DNA from 3 places in the Arthrobacter sp. BB-1 genome. Region 3 is predicted to be linked to each of the others. Evidence: riboswitches for the same ligand, from Rfam matches in the RefSeq annotation. Region 3 holds a riboswitch; each other region holds the start of a gene.
The links. A riboswitch is a leader RNA that binds a small molecule or an ion and turns the genes downstream of it on or off. The one in region 3 is predicted to bind thiamine pyrophosphate.
Positions count from the first base shown of each region.

Region 1 (2,258 bases), on a different contig from region 3:
CCGGTCTTTACGTCGTCCTTGTTGGGCAGCCCCAGGTGCTCCTTGGGCGTGACATAACACAGCATGGCGGTGCCGTAGCGGGCGATCTCGGTGGCACCGATGGCCGAGGTGATGTGGTCATAGCCCGGCGCCACGTCCGTCACCAGCGGCCCGAGCGTGTAGAAGGGCGCACCCTTGCACAGCTCCTGCTGGCGCTCCACGTTTTCGCGGACCAGGTGGAACGGGATGTGGCCCGGACCCTCAACCATCACCTGGACGTCGTATTCCCAGGCGCGCTGCGTCAGCTCCGCCAGCGTGTCCAGTTCGGCGAATTGCGCTGCGTCGTTGGCGTCCGCCGTCGCCCCGGGCCGCAGGCCGTCGCCCAGGGAAAACGCGACGTCGTACCGTGCGAAAATCTCGCAGAGCTCGTCAAAGTGGGTGTAGAGGAAGTTCTCCCGGTGGTGCGCCAGGCACCAGCCGGCCATGATGGAACCGCCGCGGGACACGATGCCGGTGACCCGGTTTGCCGTCAGGGGAACGTACCGGAGCAGGACCCCGGCGTGGATGGTCATGTAGTCCACACCCTGCTCGCACTGCTCAATAACGGTGTCGCGGAAAACCTCCCACGTAAGGGCATTGGCTTCCCCATTGACCTTCTCGAGCGCCTGGTAGATGGGGACGGTGCCGATTGGCACGGGCGAGTTGCGGATAATCCATTCGCGGGTGGTGTGGATGTCATCTCCGGTGGAAAGGTCCATCACCGTGTCCGCGCCCCATTGGGTGGCCCACTGCAGTTTGTCCACCTCCTCGGCGATCGAGGACGTGACCGCAGAGTTGCCGATGTTCGCGTTGATCTTCACCAGGAAGGCCTTGCCGATGATCATCGGCTCGGACTCAGGGTGGTTGATGTTGCTCGGGATGATGGCGCGGCCCGCAGCCAGTTCGCTGCGGACCAGTTCCACATCGCAGTTCTCCCGCAGCGCCACGAAACGCATCTCCGGGGTGATGACGCCCTGCCGCGCATAGTGCATTTGCGTCACGGTCCTGCCGTCGACGGCGCGGCGGGGCACGGGGCGCGCTCCCTTCCACTCCGCGCTGGCAGCGCCCCGGCGGACAGCCGAGCGGCCGTCGTCGAGCAGGTTCCGTTCCCTGCCGCTGTACGCCTCGGTGTGCCCGCGCGCTTCGATCCAGTCCGTCCGGACGGGAAGGAGGCCGCGGACGGGGTCGCTCCCGGGCCCTGCCGTCCGGTAGGTCCGGAACGGGCCGTTGGGCTGCCCGTTCGGTGAGTCCGTCAGCTCTATTTCCGTGACGGGTACCCGGATGCCCGCCGCCTCATCGTGGACAAACGCCAACGAGCGGGACTTCAGGGATTGCGTGACAGCAGGCTGGTTTTGGCTGGTTTCCTCCGCGACTGGCGGGTTGTGGGCAGGGTTCAGCTGTGCAGTTTGCATACTCAAGGAATACTCACTTCCTTCGCCGGCATTACCCGGACAGGTTCGACGGTCGCAGGCTGCGTCAGCCCGATCTCAGCCCCTGCAGGGGCACCCGTGTGGTCAAGATGAAAGCTACCACACGCCCGCAAGGGCAAACGCGAGGGGGCCTTGCCACGTTGGCCGGTGCTAGCCTGTCCGGGCGAGGAGAGGAAGGCCATGCCAGAAATCATCCAGTTCACCGGAACTGTGCTTACCGGGCCGGACAGCGAGGCCCGCGGCCTGTGGTCCATTAACGGCAGGCTGACGTTCCGCCAACCGGCGAAGGCGCCGGACAGGATCCTGGCCGGCTGGGTGCTGCCGGGCTTCGTGGATGCCCACTGCCACATCGGCTTGGGGGTGGGAGGTGCAGTGGATGCGGCCACCGCCGGGGACCAGGCCCGGACGGACTTGATAGCCGGCACGCTGTTGGTCCGGGACGCAGGATCCCCTGCCGACACCAGGTGGCTGCAGGGCGGGAGCGACGCGGAAGAGGTTGAGCCGGACGGCCTGGTGGAGGCTGTCCGCAAGCAGGCCCGGGACGGTGACGGCTGGGTCAAACTCGTGGGGGACTGGATCGACCGCTATGCCGGCGACCTGGCCCCGTCCTTTCCTGCCGCCGTCGTCCGTGATGCAGTCCAGGCCGCCCACGATGAGGGTGCGCGCGTTACCGCGCACTGCTTTGCCGAAGAGACGCTCGACGACGTGCTGGATGCCGGCATCGACTGCGTGGAGCATGCCACCGGCCTGCTGCCACGCCACCTTCCCCGGTTTGTGGAGCAGCGGGTACCCATCGTGCCCACTTTGATC
Region 1 is NZ_VDEV01000022.1:44,386-46,643, reverse strand. Features, by position in the region: gene thiC (phosphomethylpyrimidine synthase ThiC) at 1-1,430, opposite strand, end outside; TPP riboswitch at 1,431-1,538, opposite strand; gene FHJ30_RS12055 (amidohydrolase family protein) at 1,629-2,258, shown strand, end outside.
Region 1: linked by a shared signal. The riboswitch ahead of thiC (phosphomethylpyrimidine synthase ThiC) and the one ahead of FHJ30_RS18885 (ECF transporter S component) in region 3 are both predicted to bind thiamine pyrophosphate.

Region 2 (2,258 bases), on a different contig from region 3:
ACGACGACGAGGTAGCCGCGGCAAGGCAGGCTCCGCAGGCCCAGCCCGCGGCGCCGGCAGAGCCGGAGAAGCACGACGGCGACGCCTCCAGGCCCGCTGCCGTCCTCACCTTTGGCGGGGAGAAAGTTGCCCTGCCCTTCGTGGAGCACGCGGAGGAGCAGCAGCCGAAGCCGGCCCTGACGCTTGACCGGCTCGCCGAAGCCTTCGCCCACCTTGGTGAGCCTGCTGCCGAAGAAAAGGCTGAGCAGCCCGGACGGCGGGAGCAGGAACTGGAGCAGCGGGAACCGGAGCAGGTCCGGGCTGCGCAGGCCGAGGCGCCGCAGGCGGTTGTTCCACAGGCCGGGCCTGAGCAGCCCCAGGCTGCCCCTGCCGTGCCGGAGAAGGACTATTCCGACCACACCCTGGAACAGTCCCGCCCGCGCCGGGCACGCCGCAACCGCAGCGCCAGCCGTGCCCAGGGTGCGGCCAACGAGACCTCCGTCCAGCACCGCGAGAATGTCCCCGCTGCGGCGGCAGGGCACTCACATTCTGCAAAAGCGCCGGGAGCCGACCAGGCAGGTGCCACCGGGCAAGGCAACGGCAAGCCCGCGGAGGAGCCCATCATCCTGGGTGTTGGGGTTCCCGCTTCGGAGCTCTAAGCCACTGCACACGAAACGCCCGGATGCCCGGCCGCCCACCACCCGTGGACGGCCGGGCATCCGGTATTTAAGCCTGTAAACGCCGCCGCGTCACCTTCACCTTCCGCACGGCAAAAAAGCTAGGCTGGTGAATCGACACGGGGTGCCGCGCAGAGGGCCGGCTGAGATCCACACCCGTTGAACCTGTCCGGTTAGCACCGGCGAAGGGATGTCTCTTGTCCACCACCCTTGCAATGCCCACCGCCATCCTGCAGGAAGCTCCCGAAACCCGTCCTGCCGCCCAGCCGGGTTCGGGCCGGGAGCTACCCCGGGTCCTGTCCATCGCCGGCTCTGACCCTTCCGGCGGCGCCGGCATCCAGGCAGACCTGAAGAGCATCGCTGCACACGGAGGCTACGGGATGGCCGTCGTTACGGCACTTACCGCGCAGAACACCTGCGGAGTGCGTGCCGTCCACGTTCCGCCGGTGGCCTTCCTCACCCAGCAACTCGACGCAATCAGCGATGACATCAGCATCGATGCCGTGAAGATCGGCATGCTGGGCGACGCCGCCGTGGTCCACGCTGTCCGGGCATGGCTCGAAAAGGTGCGTCCCGGCGTCGTGGTCCTTGACCCGGTCATGGTGGCCACCAGCGGCGACCGGCTCCTCCAGGAGTCCGCAGAGGCGGCCCTCCGCGACCTGTTGCCCCTGGCCCACCTCATCACCCCCAACCTGGCAGAGCTTGCCATGCTGGTTGGCGGGCCTGTGCAGGAGAGCTGGGAAGGTGCGGTGGAACAGGGCCGCCGGCTCTCCGCAGCCACAGGGGCAACCGTGCTGGTTAAGGGCGGCCACCTGGCGGGGGACCAGTGCCCCGATGCCCTGGTCGATACCAGCGGCAGGCTGAGCCAGGAAGTGGTGGTGGTTCAGGGGAAGCGGGTGGCAACGCGGAACAGCCACGGCACCGGCTGTTCGCTCTCCTCGGCCATGGCCACCGTCCAGCCGCGGCTGGGGGACTGGGAGGCCGCCCTCCGAGAGGTCAAGCCCTGGCTGGCGGGTGCGCTGGAAACATCAGGCCGGCTGGCCGTGGGATCAGGCAACGGGCCCGTCCACCATTTCCACCACCTGCAGGCGCCGGCCGAGGGAAGCTTCGCCGGGCAACTGTGGACTGAAGCGGAGAAGCACCTGGAAGCCATCTATGCCCTGGCGTTCATCGAGGACCTTGCCTCCGGTGGCCTGGCCGAGGACCAGTTCGCCTACTATCTGGCCCAGGATGCCATCTACCTCAACGGCTATTCACGGGTGCTTGCGCGCGCCAGCGCCCTCGCCCCGACTGAAGCGGAACAGCTCTTCTGGGCACGCTCCGCCCAGCAGTGCCTGGAAGTCGAATCCGAACTGCACCGCTCCTGGCTGGCATCCCGCGAGGTCCAGTCCGAACCGGGGCCCGTGACAAAGTCCTACGTGGACCACCTGCTGGCGGCATCGGCGTCGGGCAGCTATGCCGTGCTGGCGGCAGCGGTCCTGCCCTGCTTCTGGCTGTATGCCGAGGCCGGCAAAACGCTGCACGCCAGGTTCATGGCGGCCGGCGAACCAGCCGGCCACCCCTACGCCGACTGGCTCCGCACCTACGCAGATGAAGGCTTTG
Region 2 is NZ_VDEV01000019.1:279,358-281,615, reverse strand. Features, by position in the region: gene FHJ30_RS11635 (Rne/Rng family ribonuclease) at 1-638, shown strand, start outside; TPP riboswitch at 767-864, shown strand; gene thiD (bifunctional hydroxymethylpyrimidine kinase/phosphomethylpyrimidine kinase) at 872-2,258, shown strand, end outside.
Region 2: linked by a shared signal. The riboswitch ahead of thiD (bifunctional hydroxymethylpyrimidine kinase/phosphomethylpyrimidine kinase) and the one ahead of FHJ30_RS18885 (ECF transporter S component) in region 3 are both predicted to bind thiamine pyrophosphate.

Region 3 (2,258 bases):
GTCCACCAGGTCCTTCCACACGGACACGCGGTGTTCCACCACCACCAGCGTGGCGCCGGTTTTGTCCAAGCACCGCTCCACGGCGTCGCGGACCTCCAGCACGCCGGCAGGGTCCAGGTTGGCGGTGGGCTCGTCCAGCAGGATCAGGCCGGGACGCATGGCAAGGATGCCCGCCAGCGCCAGCCGCTGTTTCTGCCCGCCGGAGAGCACCGACGTGGGGTGGTCCAGCGGAAGGTGTGAAAGTCCGACGTCGTCCAGCGCCTCGTGCACGCGGGTCCAGATGGCGTCGCGGGGCACGGCGAGGTTCTCGGCGCCGAAGGCGGCGTCGTCGCCCAAACGCGACAGGACCACCTGTGTTTCGGGGTCCTGCTGCATCAGGCCGGCCCGCCCGCGCTGCTCGCGGGGGGCGGCCCCGTCAACCAGCAGCGAACCCGACTCGTCGGAATCTCCTGCCGCGCCGCCGTCGTCGTTCACATCCCCCAGCACCCCCGCCAAAGCATGCAGGAGGGTGGACTTGCCGGCCCCGGAAGGGCCCAGGAGCAGCACGCGCTCCCCGGGGCGGATGTCCAGGTCCAGGGCATGGACTGCCGGCTTGGCGCGCCCGGCATGCCGCCAGCCCCAGCCCCTGGCTGTGACGGCGGCGGGACGCACTGCAGTGGAGGCGCCCTGGCGGGAAGGGGCGGACATCAGGAGAAGACGGGCTCCGTAGCTGCCTTCCGCGACGCGAAGGAGCTCAGGACCCCGGTCCTGGCCAGGCCGCGGGTGGCGATCCAGGACAGGGCGCCGGCGATGATGGCTCCGGAGATGGCGGTGAAGACGATGTACGCCAGCTTATCCCCGCCGGAGTAGGCGATGTTCCAGCCCCACGGAGCGAAGGAGTCGTTCAGGCCACAGAAGAGGCCTGCGGCGGCACCGGCCAGCAGTGCCACAGGCAGGTTGAACTTCCGGTAGACGAAGATCGCGAAAATGATTTCCGCGCCCAGCCCCTGCACGAAGCCGGAGAACAGCACCGAAGCACCGTACTGGGACCCCATGAGCAGCTCGCCGGTGGCCGCAACCGTCTCACAGAACAGAGCAGCGCCCGGCTTGCGGATGATGAGCATGCCCAGAACTGCCGGAATCATCCAGCCGCCGGCAATCAGGCCCGTCAGGGGCGGGTAGACGGCGTTCATGGGCCCTGATACTGCGGCCGCGCCCTGGGACCAGGCCCAGAAAATGACGCCGCCGGCGATGGCGATCAGGGCCGAGACCACGATGTCCACGACGCGCCAGGACTTGCTGGTGGTCTTCTTGACTGCTGTTGTTGCCATGTAATCCTCCTGGGAAACAGGAGGGGAAAGTGGACACGCCTGCCGGCACTGCTGCCGCTGCGCGCACTTCGAGAAGCTCGACTCCCTTACGCCGGTACTAACCGGATCAGGTTCGAGGGTCTGCGGCTGTCCGCACTCTCAGCGCCCACCTGCGGATCCTGGCATGGCCAGTGATGCCCGACGGCGGCGCTCCCCTGTCGTTTGAATGTTGCTTTTGGTTGAAATGACTTGCTGCAATTGCCCTGTTGGGCGTTGTCCAGTTTATACCGCAGGAGGGGTAGATTGTGGGCCATGACTGCCAATCCGCCGGATGTGACCGGATATGATCCCGATTCCGATGCTGCACAGCCGGAGGGCTCGCTGGAGGAATTGATCGCCCGGATTGAAGGCGAGGTCCGCGAACTGCAGTTTCCCGGATTCTCCCTTGACGATTCCCTGAACCTGGGGCTGCTCCTCGTGGAGCTGGGCAAGGAGCGCGGGCTGCCCATCGCGATTGACATCACCAAGGGTGAGCAGGTGCTGTTCCATGTGGCCCTGCCCGGCGCGACGCCGGACAACGAGCACTGGATCCGGGCCAAGCAGCGCACAGCCGCCCGGTACGAGATCCCTTCCTTGCTGGTGGGGCTCCGCGGACGGCTTCGCGGTGGCCGGATCGAGGACCAGGGATGGTTCGATGAGAGCCGGTACGCGGCGCACGGCGGCTCCTTCCCGCTGTACGTCGCCGGCGTCGGGGCCGTGGCCACCGTTACGGTTTCGGGTCTTCCCCAGGTGCAGGACCACAACCTGGTGGTCGAAGCCCTGCGCGAAATCCTCCACTCCGCGGGAGCGGACTGACCCTCACAAATACAAAGGCTGCTTAGCATTTATTAGTAATCATGCTTACTATGTTGTCTCCCGGGTTTTGAGGAGGACAGGATATGGCAGCCAGCACCCGCCTGACGGGCCCCC
Region 3 is NZ_VDEV01000034.1:6,068-8,325, forward strand. Features, by position in the region: gene FHJ30_RS18880 (ABC transporter ATP-binding protein) at 1-687, opposite strand, end outside; gene FHJ30_RS18885 (ECF transporter S component) at 687-1,310, opposite strand; TPP riboswitch at 1,376-1,516, opposite strand; gene FHJ30_RS18890 (heme-degrading domain-containing protein) at 1,602-2,144, shown strand; gene FHJ30_RS18895 (DUF4383 domain-containing protein) at 2,228-2,258, shown strand, end outside.